One region of the Paenibacillus sp. FSL H8-0168 genome, then DNA from elsewhere that is predicted to be linked to it. Evidence: riboswitches for the same ligand, from Rfam matches in the RefSeq annotation. Region 1 holds a riboswitch; the other holds the start of a gene.

What was found. A riboswitch is a leader RNA that binds a small molecule or an ion and turns the genes downstream of it on or off. The one in region 1 is predicted to bind cyclic di-GMP.
Region 2: it holds a riboswitch for cyclic di-GMP, as region 1 does, so the genes downstream of both, MHI21_RS06225 (glycosyl hydrolase) here and MHI21_RS02295 (collagen binding domain-containing protein) in region 1, are expected to answer to the same signal.

What each region holds. Positions count from the first base shown of each region.
Region 1 is NZ_CP151948.1:495,719-503,906, forward strand. Features, by position in the region: gene MHI21_RS02295 (collagen binding domain-containing protein) at 48-3,614, opposite strand; cyclic di-GMP riboswitch class I at 3,839-3,919, opposite strand; gene MHI21_RS02300 (AraC family transcriptional regulator) at 3,970-4,851, opposite strand; gene MHI21_RS02305 (DUF445 domain-containing protein) at 5,445-6,701, shown strand; gene MHI21_RS02310 (TIGR02328 family protein) at 6,735-7,115, shown strand; gene MHI21_RS02315 (NAD(P)H-dependent oxidoreductase) at 7,220-7,894, opposite strand; gene MHI21_RS02320 (winged helix-turn-helix transcriptional regulator) at 8,084-8,188, shown strand, end outside.
Region 2 is NZ_CP151948.1:1,358,379-1,366,566, forward strand. Features, by position in the region: gene MHI21_RS06210 (glycosyltransferase) at 1-423, shown strand, start outside; gene MHI21_RS06215 (UDP-glucose/GDP-mannose dehydrogenase family protein) at 429-1,757, shown strand; gene MHI21_RS06220 (sugar phosphate nucleotidyltransferase) at 2,379-3,755, shown strand; cyclic di-GMP riboswitch class I at 3,911-3,991, shown strand; gene MHI21_RS06225 (glycosyl hydrolase) at 4,006-5,574, shown strand; gene MHI21_RS06230 (hypothetical protein) at 5,623-7,917, shown strand.

The DNA.
Region 1 (8,188 bases):
GCTCATTCCAATCGGGAATGAGCCGGGAATGGGGCAGGTGATTAATTTTATTTTTTGTTTGTCCGTCTAAATTTCAAAAATACGCCCCATATAACCATCGCTATGCCTGTCAAATAGAACGGAACGGGGCTGCTTTCACCTGTTTGGGGTAATTGATGTACCGCAGGTGTATCCTCCGGCTCTTCAGGTTCTTTCCCCGGAACCTTGAGACGGATCTTAGGTTCGGGATCGTCTTTCGAATCCACCGGAGGAGGATCTTGATGAGGCATGACGGCTGGCAGTTCCGGCTTCAGCGGTATAGGCGCAGGTTCCTCCTGCGGAGAGACTATGTCCTCCGGAGACTTTGGCAATGACGGAGGGACGATTATAGACGGAATATTGGGTATTTCCGGATCTTTGTCATGTTTTTTACCTGAGCCTCCAGACGGGGGGGAGGGGTTTGGATGAGTAGGCGTTCCTGGTCCTGAGGGATTCGTGGGGTCTGTTGGAGTTCCCGGGTCTACAGGTGGTTCAGGGTCGTTTTTCTTTTCTTTACGATTGGTGATCACAACCCTCTTTACGCCAGAGCTTTGTCGCAGTGTTGCGTCTATTTTGATCTCGAGCTTGCCCTCGGTAATTTTATAGCCCTCCGGTGCTGCCAATTCTTCCAAGATGTAGTCGTCATGAAGCAAGGAAGAAAAGATGATTTTGCCTTCCTGATTGGTGGTCTGAATGAGAGGGGCTCTTTTTTGACCTTTATCATAGAGCGCAAACTGTGCGCCAGGCAGTACCTTGTCAGGCATATCCTGATCTACCTTGGTCAGCTCAAGACTTTCGGTCACACCCCCGCCAGAACCGGAGCCGGAAGACGTTCGTACGATGATTTCCTGGCTGGTTTCCCGCAGTTCTGTCGTCAAGCGATCCCCCTCAAAGGCAACCTTATTACTCACCTTGGCTTTGTCTTCAGCATGAATGAACGATTGGTATTCAAGTATAAAAGCAGTGGAAATATCCTTAGCAAAAGTAAGTTCAAAAGTTTGCTGGCCTTGAGCATCTGTCTTGATATACAGCTTGTAATCTTGATTTCTAATCAACTCGGTGCCCTTGGTGGTATTTCCGTTGGCAGCGATGATTGTAGAGTACAAATGAAAGGAATCCTCAATTAAGATTTGATTGCTGCTAGGCTGATCTATAATTTTAGCGTTGGATACATGGGACTGTCCTTCATTGATGCGGATGCTCCAGTCAATCTTATTTCCATTTTGTGTACCGACTTTAGATACATATTCTCCGCCATGAGGTACCGTGACTTGCGCTGTCCATTCGGAGACAGTTTTTTGTCCATCTAGTAGAAGGGCTTGATTATGGATTTCCTTTTCAATCAGTTCTCCTTCCAATGAAGTTTGAAAGGTAATCCAGTAGGGAGTCTGTATCTTATTTTTGAACTGGATACGCAATTCATTACCATTTTGCTCGGAGGGAGGAATAATGGTGTATTGATCTGCTGGGATTTCAGCCCCTTTTTGTACGCCATCCCACCATCCCAGCAAGGTCATATCGTATACTTTTACGGAGGCGGGCAGTAACTTCTGACCTTGCAACAAGGGGTCTCTCACTTCCGCGTGATTCAGGATCTTGCGATTGTAGTTAGCTTTAATGTCCCAGGTAATGAGCTTGGAGGTCGCATTATAGCTTCCTTGCTTGGCACCGTTTCGTTGTGTCATAAAGTCCGGCCAGATCGGGCACTCCACTTCTTGCGATGATCTTTCTCCGTCTTCAAACTGGTATTCTATATGGGATTTATTACGAAACTCGGGCTTCGTTGTATCCGTTTTCCAATCATTATTATAGGTAGTTGAATACTTGATTGTATAAGCCTTCTGAATGGCTTTATGAAAAATGAGCGTAAATCCTTGTTTATAGTCCTGTGATAGCGGAATCAGCTCATAATCCGTGGGTGCACGTAGCTCCGTTGTTCCGTCAACACTTTGAATTTTCAGGGTGTCCGGTAACAAGGCCAAGCCCCCGTTTGGAAACACATCCTGAATGACAATATTTTTCATGATGTACAAGTCTGTATTGATGGTAATCACCCAAGGTATGATTTTGGTGTTGTAATTGGGTGTGTCATACATTTTAGTCATAACTCCGCTTATGATTTCCGTCGATACGATCTTCTGGGTTCCATCTGAGGTTATGATGTTTGTAACTTTTTCATTTTCATAGACACGGCCTCTGGCTTGAGTCTGGTATCGGATGGTATAGGCTGAATCTACGTCGAAGTTGAATTGAAGTTTGAAGCCGTTGCGGTCCGGATAATCAACTGGGATGACAGTATACGCCCACGATGGGAGTTCCTCCAGTGTGTTTCTCTTAAATACTTTCAAAGAACCGGGCAGCAATTCTTGAGTTTTATTGAAATGATCAATTAAAAGAGCTTTGGCTTCGGGAATTTTTGTCTCGCTGAAGTTATATCTTATGGCCCACGAGAGTGTTTGTGTGGCATGATCATATTTTTCAACCTTTTTGGACAAAAATTCACCACGTTCCACCTGAACAGTAGCGGTAGCAACAACGTTCTCTATCGTATCTCCTGAAAGCGTTGCTGTGTTGGAGAAACGAGTTTCATCGCCAATAATACGCGTGGAATATTGAATCTGATAGGCCGTGTTAATGCTATCGTCTTGAAAACGAATCACAAACCCTGTCCCGGCTTGATCTGCTTCAATGGCATATTCACTTGCATTCACTAGGTCTCGAACAACGGTCGAGCCGTCGATATTGACTTGTAGATGATAGAGCCGAATAGAGTCTCTTCTGAGTTCCAGCCCTGAAGGAATTGGATCGGTGATGAGGGCATGCTTTACGGTGTTTAGCTGTTTGTTCACATCAATGATCCAGTCGATCTGATTGGTGCCAGCTATTTTCCCTTGTTTGCTTAGGGTTGGCCCTGACTGGGGTTTTACATTCACGATGACCGTTTGTACCCCGCCTTTGATCGGAATCGCAATGATGATCTCTGTACTGCCTTTCACCGTTTCTTTCGTAAACTCGGTTTTGATTTGCAGTTTGCCGCTGACATTGGAATGATTCTCTACATATTGGTTAAAGGTCATGATCACCTTGCCCTGACGATCTACTGTGAAGTATCCCACGGTTCCGTCGGTAGTGACTAACGGAGATGAGATATCAGTGTAGATGACAAACTGTTCTGGTAAATGAAAGGTGAAGCTTTCCCCTGACTTATAGGTATTGTCAGGAAGCTCCCATTCATAGCCTAGTTGGATGGCTGATCCGATGTCGAATTGGCTGTCTGGACTATATACCGCATCAATGACACGCCCTGCTTCGTCGGTCAGGCTCAACTTCGTTAATATGCTCTGCGGAGCTGCATCATGTTGAGACTTTGAACTGGTTGCTCCTTGAACGAAGGGAACCGTGTTTGAAGGAATCTCCCTAGGAGGTTCAAGGTTTGGGACAACATATACAGCATCCGTAACGGTATGGTTAGGATCGGATACAGCACTCTGCGGCAGTTCTGGGACTGGAGCATCTGCGTAAGCCAGCGTTGCGCTGAAAAAGCTTTGGACAATGAGCAATAAGGCAATGATCATTACATTTATTTTTGTTCTCATGCTCCAAGTGATTCTCCTATTCATCGTAATATGGCAATGCTTCGGCGGTTATGTTTTTTCCTTCCCTCCTCCTAGTTCGAAATTAGTATATTCAGCATGCTAGGCTGACATGACTATCCCAATAGAAAAAAAGCCCTGATCATAGCGATCAGGGCTTTCTTCGAGAGAGGTAAAGCAATTTGTGATGGATCTATGTAAAAAAGACATAATAAAAAGCTCGTTCATCTGGTAGCTGGCTGCCATCTGGAAAGGAAGGCCCTATAGTTTTGCGTCACTGCCTTTCGACAGTTTTGCCATTAACTTGAATAGCTTGTGCGTCTATCATCTATCAAACTGATTTCATGTAACCTCTCATTTACAACTTTGAACGGTTCCCCCATTTTTTGCGGAAGGAATGAGGTGTTTCTCCTACATGCTCCTTGAATAGGTTAATAAAATGGCTCGTATTGGGAATCCCTACGTACCTTGCGATATCCACAATGGACATGTCACTGGTTTTAAGCCAGCTTTGAGCGGCTGTGATACGGACATTAATGAGATAATCAATCGGAGAGAAACCGATCTGCTTTTTGAAATTTTTAGCCAGATTAAACTTGTTTAATTCAAACATATCTGCCAGCGAGTCCAGTGTTATTCGCTCACAGTAGGACTGATCCAAATATTGCTGTACCCGACGTACCTCACTCAGGGTTTCAGCATTCACACACGGATGATCATAGGGATGTTGCAAAATGCACGTTAGTATTTCACCAATGAGCCTGGACGTTAGTAGCTCAGCGGAAAGACTTCTGTCAGACTGCCCACAAATCAGAGCATGGAGCTTATCCAATATAATATGCGGATTATGCATGGAAATGACCGGTTTATTATGCTTGGCAAATTGTTCGTAAAAATTTTCAATCAGATTGCCATACAGGTACAGGCTGATAAACTCCCAGGATTCATGACCGGAGGTGCTGTATTGAACATATTCCTCGCAATTAATAAAGAACAAATCTTGAGGTTTTAAGATATATTTCTTGCCCCGGTACAGTAATTCTCCCTTACCAGACAACGTAAAGACAAGCAAAAAAGAGGCAAGTTCTTTCCTTTCCATCGTAAAAGCAGAAGTTTTTTGGAAGTAGCCTAATTCCTGGATATATAAAAGGGATTGCTTGGCAAAAGCGGAGGGAGTGCGTACAATTACGACCGGATCGCCATTCCAGAGGCCCACGTTGTTTTTTTGGTCTGTTGTCATATTCAATTCCTTTACAAAAAAGCAATTTTATCTAGCATATCTTGGTTTGAATTACCAATATATAATGGCTGATTAAACATGATTCCCTATTTATAAAAGTTTATTTTATCACATCAAATATGTCTATATAGCAAAATATGTGTTTGAATTTTATGGGAGTAACACTTTTTATGGATATTTAACCTGGTAATCCATATGAAAAAGTCGAATGCTGTTGAAAGAATCTGGGGTTATCATGGATTCAAATCCTTTCTGAGGTCCAATACCAAAATGGTACTGAAAAAAGGTATCTTATGCCCATTCAACTTTCTTGTTCACTTCTCCTTTCGGTTTAAAAAAATTGGGACTTGGTTCTGATAAAATGGTTCGTAAGGCTTATTATTGAAAATAAGAGTTTGGGCCCAGTGCTGTGATTTTGTTCACAAACATGAATGTAAAAAAGAGAGATATATGCATAAAAAATTACGCAAAAAGTGCCCTTGCGCGTTTCATCAAAAGTGCTTTCAACTTTGGAAATGACACGGGCAATGATATGATGGGTAATACAGGTATAGTGCTTTACTTACTCGACAGTCAGTTTGGAGGATTACAGGATGGGAAAACCAAAAAACACGAAAACCGCAGCGGCTTGGTCGCTTGTTATTCTAGGGGCAGGCTTTGCAGCCACATTGCCCTTCCAGCAATATGGTTGGGCTCGTTTGTTAGCCGGAGCTTTTGAGGCAGGACTTGTAGGGGGACTGGCAGACTGGTTCGCTGTCACTGCTTTGTTCCGTCATCCGCTAGGCATTCCGATACCACATACCGCCCTGCTTCCTAAAAATAGGGACAAGCTCACAAATGCATTGGTAAGTACGGTGGAAAATAACCTGCTAAACAAAGACAGCATTGCGTCTAAAATTGCAGATATCCGTTTGGCCGATTTGGTGCTGGGCGGTGTGGAAAAAGGATTGCGCACGCCGGAGGCGGCGGCATCCATAGATGTTCTTGCCAAGCGGCTCGTCCAGTCGCTCCCGCTCGCGGAATTGGCTCCGGTCATCGTGGCAGAGCTCAAGCGGCAGGTGGCTGACTTTGACGCCGGACCGCTGCTGGAGTCGCTTGCTCGTCAGACCAGCGCGAAGAGCTATGATCGCCGCGCACTGGATTACACGCTGAAGCAAGCCGAGTCCTGGCTTTTGCGACCCGAAACGGGTTATACGCTGGGCACCTTAGGGATGCAGGCTGTCAGTGGTTTGCAGGTGAGCGGGCTGATGCAGTTTGCTTTGAACGCATTCCTCGGCTATCTGAACGAAGAACGTATGGGTGAAATGATTCGTCATTTCCTGCTGGATCAGGTAGCAGAATTGCAAAGGGAAGAGCACCCGCGCCGTCAGGCTGTGCTGGATGGTCTGAGGACACAGGTGACCCGATTGGCGACGAAAGATACGGTTCAGGAAGGGTTGAACGGCTGGAAGGATAGCCTTGTTGAAGCCTGGGAAGGCGATGCGTCAGTGCTGGGCAAAATGGAAGAACTGCGTATACGCTTATTGGACTACATGGAAGACGGAAGCTATGTGCAGACCTATATTTTACCGCTATTGAATCGGATGCTGACTGATTTAAGAGGGAATACCGAGCTGCTGGACAAGATCAATGTGCGAATTGTGGAAGGTATTACTGGACTGGTGGAAGCCAACCATAGTCGAATTGGTAACTTGGTACGCGAAAATGTAGACAAAATGGATAACAAATCCCTGATTGCACTGATGGAGGACAAACTGGGACAGGATTTGCAGTGGATACGTATTAACGGCGCAGTTACAGGCTTCCTGATCGGCATTGTGCTGACAGGTATCCGTATGCTAATCCAATAGACCAGAAAAAGCTACAGATAGGGTTGTGGAAGCATGAGGCTTTGGCATGAACATTTAATCGACAAGTTACCCCGTCCGCAACTGCTGGGGCAACATCGTGAGTGCTGTGCCCTGCGCGGGAACGGGTGGGGCAAGCCACACGCCACCGTGAATTATGTGTTCGATTATCACCCAATGCTGCTGGTGCGCTATCATAGGCTCATTATGGACGAAATGAAAAGCAGAGGGTACAATGTTGATCCCCTGTGGGAACAGCCGTTGTATCGCGGTAAGCAGTGTGAGCCTTGGGAGGCGGAGCTGGGTGAGGAACTGGCAGGTGCGGGTGCATATGTGGAGCATGACGATGAGTATATGAAGGAGTGCCTGGGCAACCTGGCTTCCAAGGGTATTTTAATAGAGATTGATGTGACCTAAAAAAGACGGGCTGCGGTATGTTCATCATTCAGATGAAGTGCCGCAGCCCGTCTTTTTTGATGCTTCAGTGTTCAGTGTTTGGGGGAGAGACTCGAGATATTAGATTACAGAATCCAGCGGGTGACCTTTTCCAGTGGTTGTCTGGATTTTTCCCGCTTGGGTTCATGAGCGCGATAACCAAAGGCAGCAATGACTGAAATATCGAGCAGCCCGTTCTCCAGAAGTCCTTCTTCCTCCAAAATGGCATGCACCTGATCGTAGTTAAAGCCCTCAATTGGACAGGAATCAATACCGATCTGAGCCGCTGCTGTCATCATATTGCCTAAGGCAATGTAGGTTTGCTTGGAAGCCCAGTCAAATAACGTACGTTCGTTTTCCAGCAGACGTTGACTTTCACCCTGGAAAATCTTATAGCGGCCTGGCAGTGAGGCAAAGTCCTCCTCAGACATACCTTTAACCTCTTTATACATATACTCCACGTAAGGAGAATCATAACGAACATCCTTGCGCGCCAAAATCAGGACGACGTGGCTAGCCGCAGGAATCTGCTTTTGACCGCCGCTGGAAACTGCAGCCAGCTTTTCTCTCAATGCCTGATTTTGTACAACTACAAACTGCCATGGTTCAAAACCGACGGAGCTTGGAGAAAGTCGTCCGGTTTCGAGAATGAACTGAAAATCCTCTTCCGGTATGATGCGATTGGGATCGAATTCTTTCGTGGCGTGCCTGAACAGAAAGGCGTCCAGAATTTCCTGCTTTTTAGCTGATGTATTAGACATAAAATGTACTCCTTTGGGTATGGGTTTAGTTGGTACTCTATGGGTTTTCTGCTACTATAATGAGAGCTGATATCGAATATATAGTTATCATATAGAAAGTTTTTGCAGGGAACAAGTACGCACATATTTGTTCCTTGTCATACGTCTGGGGCTATTGGTTTACACATTCTACAGAAAGAAGGGGTATACATGGCACAGGAGATGGAACATGCAGTTAGCGTTAATTTTGGATGTCCGGTAGCGAAAACCGTCGGGGTTATAGGTGGCAAATGGAAGGGAGTCATCTTGTATCAT
Region 2 (8,188 bases), 860 kb from region 1:
CGCATTGTGGGTGAAGGACCGGACCGTAAACGACTCGAAGGTATGGCTGCCCCGAACATTGAGTTCCTCGGCAGGCTTGAGGATGAAGAGGTTAACAAGCTGATGGCAGAATGCCGAGCGCTCGTTTTTCCGGGTGAAGAGGACTTCGGTATTACGCCTTTGGAGGCAAATGCGGCCGGACGGCCTGTCATCGCTTTTCAGGGTGGGGGAGCGCTGGATACGATTGTTCCTCATGTGAACGGCGTATTTTTCCGCAAGCATCAAGTAGAGGATGTGCTGGAGGCCGTCGAAAAGGTTGAGCAACATGCATGGAATGTGGACGATATCATTACCCATGCCCGCAAATTTGATGAAGAAAACTTCAAGGATCAATTAAAAAAGTATGTAGAACAAGCCTATGTGAACTTTCTAAAAGGAGGATGAACGGAATGAAGCTGGCTGTAATCGGTACTGGATACGTTGGGCTCGTCTCGGGTGTATGTTTTGCGCAAAAAGGTAATGAGGTGATTTGTGTCGATCTGGAGCAGCACAAAATCGACATGTTGAACCGGGCAGAATCTCCGATTTATGAACCGGGTATTGAGGAATTGATCGCGTTGAATCTGGAAGCGGGCCGGTTGGAGTTCACCTCGGATTTGGCCGATGCAGTACGCCGCTCGGATATCGTAATTTTGGCGGTAGGTACGCCTTCTCTGGCTAACGGCGAGGCGAATTTGTCATACATTGAACAGGCGGCCGCTGATGTTGGGAAAGCCATGAACGGGTATAAGATTATTATGACCAAGAGTACTGTACCTGTCGGAACGAACGAAAAGATTAAGGACGTGTTGGCTCGTCACACGAGTTTGTCTTTCGATATCGTCTCAGCGCCGGAGTTCCTGAGAGAAGGCTCAGCCATCAATGATACGCTTTATCCGGATCGCATCATTATTGGTTTGGACAATACAGGATTGCGTGAAACTATGGTCACTCTGCATCAGGTGTTCACGGATAAAATCTATGTAACGGATATCCGTAGTGCTGAAATGATCAAATACGCGTCCAATGCGTTTCTGGCAACTAAAATTTCGTTCATTAACGAGATCGCTAATATTTGCGAAAAGGTTGGCGCCGATGTAACCTGTGTGGCTGACGGTATGGGTATGGACAAACGGATTGGCTCCTCTTTCCTACAAGCAGGGATCGGGTATGGTGGCTCTTGCTTTCCAAAAGACACAAATGCGCTTATCCAAATTGCAGGTAATGTAGACTATGAATTTAAGTTATTGAAATCGGTGGTCGAGGTGAATACCGATCAGCGCTTTATGATTGTATCCAAGCTGCGCGAATCGCTGGGTCAACTGAACGGTGTGTCCATTGGCATTTGGGGCCTCGCCTTCAAGCCAAATACAGATGACATCCGCGAAGCTCCAGCACTAGAAATCGTAGAAACGCTCATTCAGGCAGGCGCTATTGTCAAACTGTATGATCCCATTGCGATGGATAAATTCAAGGAGCGCGTGGATCACCCGAATATTATGTGGTGCTCATCCCCACAGCAAGCCGCTGAAGGTAGCGACGCTGTGTGCCTGTTGACCGATTGGGAAGAGTTCAAAAAAGTCGATCTCGTACAACTGGCCTCCATTTTGCGCAAGCCGGTTCTCATTGACGGTCGTAACGTATTCGGTGAGGAACAGATCCAAGGCTCCGGGCTGGAATACTATTCCGTGGGTCGTCCGCGGATGAGTGGGTGGAATCGGGATAAAGTGGAAGTTTAAAAGTGACAGATTAAAAAGTGACTGTGGCGGTGTTGGAGGCGCTGCGCGTGCAGATTGTTCTTCCGATTGCTGTTACCCCCGGATTTTCTGGATTATATAAAACATTCAAAGGTTAAAATCCAGGGATAAAGGCAAACGCTGACGCTTCTTCAGAACAATTCTGCCCGCTCCGCTGCTTTTAGCCGTGGAGTCACAATTTTTAAACTCCCACCTTATGGGGGGAGTAGAAGGGCAGATCAGAAGGAGCGGCGCGGTTGATGCCGCTCCTTCCGATCAAAGCTCCATGCGGCTGTACCGCGGCGCCGCTCCTGTGAAGCAAGGCAGGTAAACGCCAAGCGTGAGATTTTACAGGCTGACCGGACTTAATAATGTCCGGTCGTGCCTTTTGCAATAAACGGTATGATCGGCATGATGCATTTTTGAGTAGCGCAGGGATGGATTTGAATCTGGAGAAGCGGAGCGTTCGCCTTTGACGTGGTATTCTTACATTTAAATGTCTTATACAATCCAAAGAATCCCACGGCAACAGCGATCATAAGATTAAATTCATACCGTAGCGGGTAGTCAACAACTCATCATCAGAACGATCATCCAACCAATATAGAGAGGAAGTGGAGAGTTATGAAGCTCGTACTTTTGTCTGGTGGTTCCGGTAAAAGATTATGGCCTTTGTCCAACGATTCCCGTTCCAAACAATTTTTGAAGGTACTGGAGAGCCCGGAGGGGATTTCGGAATCCATGGTACAGCGGGTATGGAGACAATTGGGAGACAATGGATTATCAGAATCCTCGTTTATTGCGACAGGGAGAGCACAGGTCGAAATGATCCAGAGTCAGGTCGGGCCGAATACGCGCATCATTGTTGAGCCGGAACGCAGAGACACCTTTCCTGCGATTGCGCTGACAGCGACTTATCTATATTCCATTGCTGGTGTTTCCCCTGATGAAATTATAGCTATTTTGCCTGTAGATCCTTATGTTGAGGATGCTTTCTTCGCTTCCGTAGCCCAGCTGGAACATACACTCCAGGAGAGTGAAGGCAAGCTTGCTTTAATCGGGGTTGTCCCTTCCTATCCTTCAGAGAAATATGGTTACATTATTCCGAAAAACGATGCCACCCAAGGTAGCACTGGCTACCGCGAAGTGAGCCATTTTCAAGAGAAACCCGACCGGGAGCAGGCGGAGCGTCTGATTGAACGCAATGCTCTATGGAACTGCGGGGTTTTTGCATTCAAATTAAGTTATTTGCTGGATATCTTGGCATCCAAGGGGTTGCCGCTTAATTATGAAGAAATGCAAAAGCAATACGCATCTCTGGAAAAAATCAGCTTTGACTATGAAGTAGTCGAGAAGGAAAAGGATATCGTAGTTCTTCCGTATGATGGTTTTTGGAAGGATTTGGGTACCTGGAATACACTCACAGAAGAAATGTCTAATCAACAAGTGGGCAGAGGTGTAGTAACGGAGGATTGCGTCAATACGAGTCTTATTAACGAGTTAGACATTCCTGTGGCGATCATTGGAACGAATGATCTGATTGTAGCCGCTAGCCCGGATGGTATTCTTGTGACCAATAAGGCTGAAAGTCCTCGCATTAAGGAAGTGCTCAAGGCTCATGATCAGCGTCCAATGTATGAAGAACGTCGTTGGGGGCAGTATCGGGTTGTGGATTATGTTAAGTATGACGAGGGTAACGAGGTATTGACCAAACGAATCCGCGTACGGAAAGGCAAAAATATCAGCTATCAGCTTCATTTCAAACGGAGTGAAATTTGGACCATTATTAGCGGTGAAGCGGAAATTATTTTGAATGAGAAGCTGCACAAAGTAAAAGCTGGTGATGTAGTTCGCATTCCTGAAGGAACGAAGCATAGCATTTTGGCTGTGACCGATGTGGATTTTATTGAGGTGCAGACTGGTTCTGAATTGGTTGAAGAGGATATTGTCCGCTTTTGTATGGATTGGAATGAAATTTCCCGTCACCAATTTATCTCATAATTGTTTTCGTAAAAACGAAAAAAAGACGAATCTATGAAAATTCATAGCTCAAACTGTCGAAATTGGGCGAAAACCTGTAAATTCATGAACATGACCTATTAAATTTTGGTAAAAGAAAGTCGATACTTAGGGTAAGAAGGAATCCAAACTCCTTCCAACGATAAACGCAGCCCTGTCGAAAGGCAGGTACGCAAAGCTAAAGGGCCTTCCGTAGGGATGGCAGCCTGGCTACCGAAAGGAAGAGCAAAAAGTGAGATTCAATTTTATTCCTCTGTATCGACTGATACGTCATGCACTCCCCGTAGTTATGCTTTTTTCTTTGTTGCCCGTCGGTTTTGGTGAATCTCTGTCTGTGGCGAATGCCGCTGCATTACAACCTGTTAATTCGGACGCTTCTACTCAGGCCCGTGAACTATACAGCTATTTACTCAGCATCTCGGGGAAAAAAATAATCACCGGTCAGCATGATTATTTGGAGAGTCCGGATGAATTAAGTAACAAGGTCCAAAAAATCAGTCAGGCGTATGTGGGTGTGCACGGCTATGAGATGGGAGCCATCTCAGGTCAATCTGCCGCTTCGGAAGCAGCACAACGTAAAAATGTTGTCGATAGCGCGATCCGCTGGAGCAGATCCGGAGGCATTGTGACGATGACTTTTCATGAAGCGCTGCCGGGTAGACCACTGACTTGGGCCAATGTGCAGGCGAAAGTAAGTCAGACGGAGTTCAATAAATACGTGACGCCAGGCACTGCGCAGTATAACCTCCTCATTGCCGATCTGGATAAGGTCGCTGTATCGCTAAAGCAGCTTCGTGATGCGGGTGTTCCGGTTTTATGGAGACCTTATCACGAAATGAATGGTGACTGGTTCTGGTGGGGAAACAAAAATAATTTCAATCAGCTATGGAATATCATGTATGACCGTTTTGTAAACACACATCAACTAGACAATCTGCTGTGGGTATGGAGCCCGAATGCTCCTAATTCGTATACCTTCCCGTATACCCCTAAATATCCGGGGGATGACAAAGTAGACATTTTGGCTGTAGACATTTACAACAATGATTTTGAACAAAGTCATTATGAAGGTCTGCTCGGGTTGGCAGGGGATAAGCCGATTGCCATTGGGGAACACGGTGAGATGCCCAGCTCCGAGGTATTACAGGCTCAGCCCAAATGGGTGTATTCCATGACTTGGGGAAAGATGCTGACCGAGAATAACACAACGGATCAAATTCAGGATTATATGAATGATTCGAGGAGCTTGACGCGAGATGATGTGAAAAATGGATTGGCAGCAGTTCAACAACCCGGGACAGATGTACCAACCCTACCGGACGAGGGGCAAAGCGAGCCTATCCCGGCTCCTCCTTCTGTTCCGGATATGGTTTATGCGAACGGGCTGCGGGGTGAATATTTTAACAACATGAATCTGGATGGTAGTGCTGCTTTGACCCGTACAGATAGCAAGCTGGACTATAACTGGCGTGCTGCCACAGCTGATGCAAGGGTGAACGCTGATCGGTTCTCCGTTCGCTGGACAGGTAAAATGAAGCCACAATATAGTGAGACCTATACGTTTACAACGATATCTGATGATGGAATCCGGGTATGGGTAGACGGCAAGCTGATTATTGATAGCTGGTTTAAGCAAAGCTGGACAGAGCGCAAGGGCAGTATCACCTTGCAAGCAGGTAAAATGGTAGATTTAAAAGTTGAATACTATGATGAATATGGTGACGCAATGGCACGTCTGATGTGGGAAAGTCAGCATGAAGCGAAAGCGGTGATTCCCGGTAACGCTTTGTTTCTTCCTTAATAGATTCTCTTTCCCGGTCAAAAATTTTGAGGAGAGAGGGTGGATCATATGATGAAAAAATGGTTGACCCACAGGTATACGCCAGTATTATCCGGGCTGCTGGGGGTCGTAGCTATAGCGCTGATCGCTTGGTTGATTTACACGCCTTCAAGGAGCGTAGAACTGCCGACGGATAAAGTAGCGGCAGCCAGTCCAGTATGGAAGCTGGGACAGAGGGATGATTCTTCAGCGGAATTTAGAGGAGTGATTGGTAGAGACAATATCAACATTCCTACAGCCTCTGCTTCTACCGAATCGTCGGCTAAAGGAATATCGTCTGCAACGTCCATAGCAGAGAATACAGCGGCCCCGGTATTGCTCAGCAGTGGAGATATTCCTCCCGGCTTGAATGCGTCCACGAATCCTGAACTGTCGCTCCAGTATAAGCTGGATCAAGTTCCTCCCAATGGAGTGATATTCCGTGTACGGATTTTGGATGCGGGCAAAGCTGTTCCGCAAATGGCTGTATTTTCAAATTATCAGCTGTCCGGTATCATTCAAATCGCTGGGGTTTCCGGTACGGGCAGTGCATATAATTACAAAAGCAACTACGAGTTATATATCCCCAAAGAGCAATTGCAAAGCGGTGTTAACGTACTCAAGCTAAAGACAGCGCGCTGCCTATACTGCTCCTCTGCAGAAGATAAAAATGTGTGGTGGACCTGGGATGACTTGAGCTTGGAGACGTTAGCTTCACCTGCGACCGAACCGGTACACGGTAAATATATACTGACCGGAACAAATGTGAACAATAAAGAATTTTATTATGATCAGGGTGCAGTTAAGCATTTACCATACGTTCTCAAATGGCTGGGCATTGCTTATAGTGGCAACGTCATGAGGGTCACCTGTGCCAGTAATGTGGGCAAGGCATGTACAGACGTGGATGATTACTATCAAACGTTAAAGCAGTATAATATGCAATCGTCTGCTTTGTATTTATATACAGGTGATATTAAGCTGCAAAAAGATGGTTCTCTGCCAGAGACGGCCAAGCAAAAGTTGCGCGATTATGTAAAAAAATACGGTTCTTATCTTCAATATTATGAAGTAGATAACGAACCTGGATTATTTAATCGCTCCAAGGCGGTAAACCTGGCTGTGGCCAAGTGGTTGAATACAGAAGGCAAGCAATTGGCACCGCATCTCAAAACCGTAGCACCGGGCTGGGCCTACTGGCCAACGTACTCTACCAAGGCGTGCAAAAATCAAACCAGTGGTACGCAAAAATGCGGTGACCCAGATGGATGGGAACGGGATCCAGAGCAGCGTAAACAGCTGGAGGAAGTCACCGACCTGACCAATGGACACGCCTATGGTGAATCGTATAATGAAGAGGGCGGGGGTAGCTTCGTCCAAAATTTGAAAACCTTCGGCGGTTCGAGCAATGGACTGGCGAAGAAGATGCTGAACACAGAGTTCGGTACCAATGATACGCATCGAGACAATCCAGATTACGGGGCTAGTCAGCCACAAGCAGCTGCATTCGACCGGATTATGCGTTCGCAAATTGGGTTTGCCGATATGTTTATCCAGCACGCTGCTTTTTATAAAGATTATACGCTGTTTAAAACAGGCTTCGATCTGCAAAGTCATAACCCGGCCAACACAGAAATTTATCCGTTCGGGCAAGGACAGGACACCCGCGTTAAGATCATGAGACGCTTGAGCTTAGCCTATGCCACCCATGGAAAACCTCTGACTTATACAGTGCTGAATCCAGAGGATACCAAGGATAAGATGGTGTATGTTCGTGCGGTGGATACGTCCAAGCTTAAACCGCTGGCAGGTAGCGGCGCTACCTCAGACAAATTGCTGGTGAATCTAGTGAATTTCGAAGCTACCCCGCAGACCGTTCGTGTACGGGTAACGATGCCGAAAGCCGGTTTGTACACAGGTGAACGTTTTGGAGCGGGTTCTACTTACAGTCAGGCACAGCGTTCCATATCAGGGCTCAAGGCTTCTCCTGCCCTTGATTTTGAAGAAAAGCTGGGTCCTGGCGAAGCGGTACAATATATTTTGGAATTAAAAAATACAGATCAGACCGCAGCCTCAGCCCCAACAGGGGTGAAGGCTGCCTCTGTTCAGGATGGGGCGGTAAAGATTAATTGGCTTCAGGCAGAAGGCGTATCTTCCTATGATGTGCTGCGTGCTGACGGGACCGACGGGGCCTATCAGGTGATTGCCTCGCAAGTAGCGGGAAACACGTATACAGACCGCACAGTAAAAGCTGGAGGCCACTATGTCTACAAAGTCCGGGCGACCGGAGGCACTCAGGTTTCCCAGGCAGCCGAGGTCGCTTAATAACAGATCGGAATGTATATAGGACCTGAGTTAACGAATACCTAACATCATTTCGAAATAAAACAAAAAAGAACCTATCAGGAGAAAATAGGACCTGACAGGTTCTTTTTTGTTGGAAAATCGTTCTGATTTGCCAATACTTTACGTATAATGAAGAAAAAAATAAGAAAATCCTTTTATATTCTCGTCATAAGACGACAACATTGCAGGTATGTATTCATATATAATAGTTTTGTTCATGACTATACATACATGGTTTTGTGGGAAATCT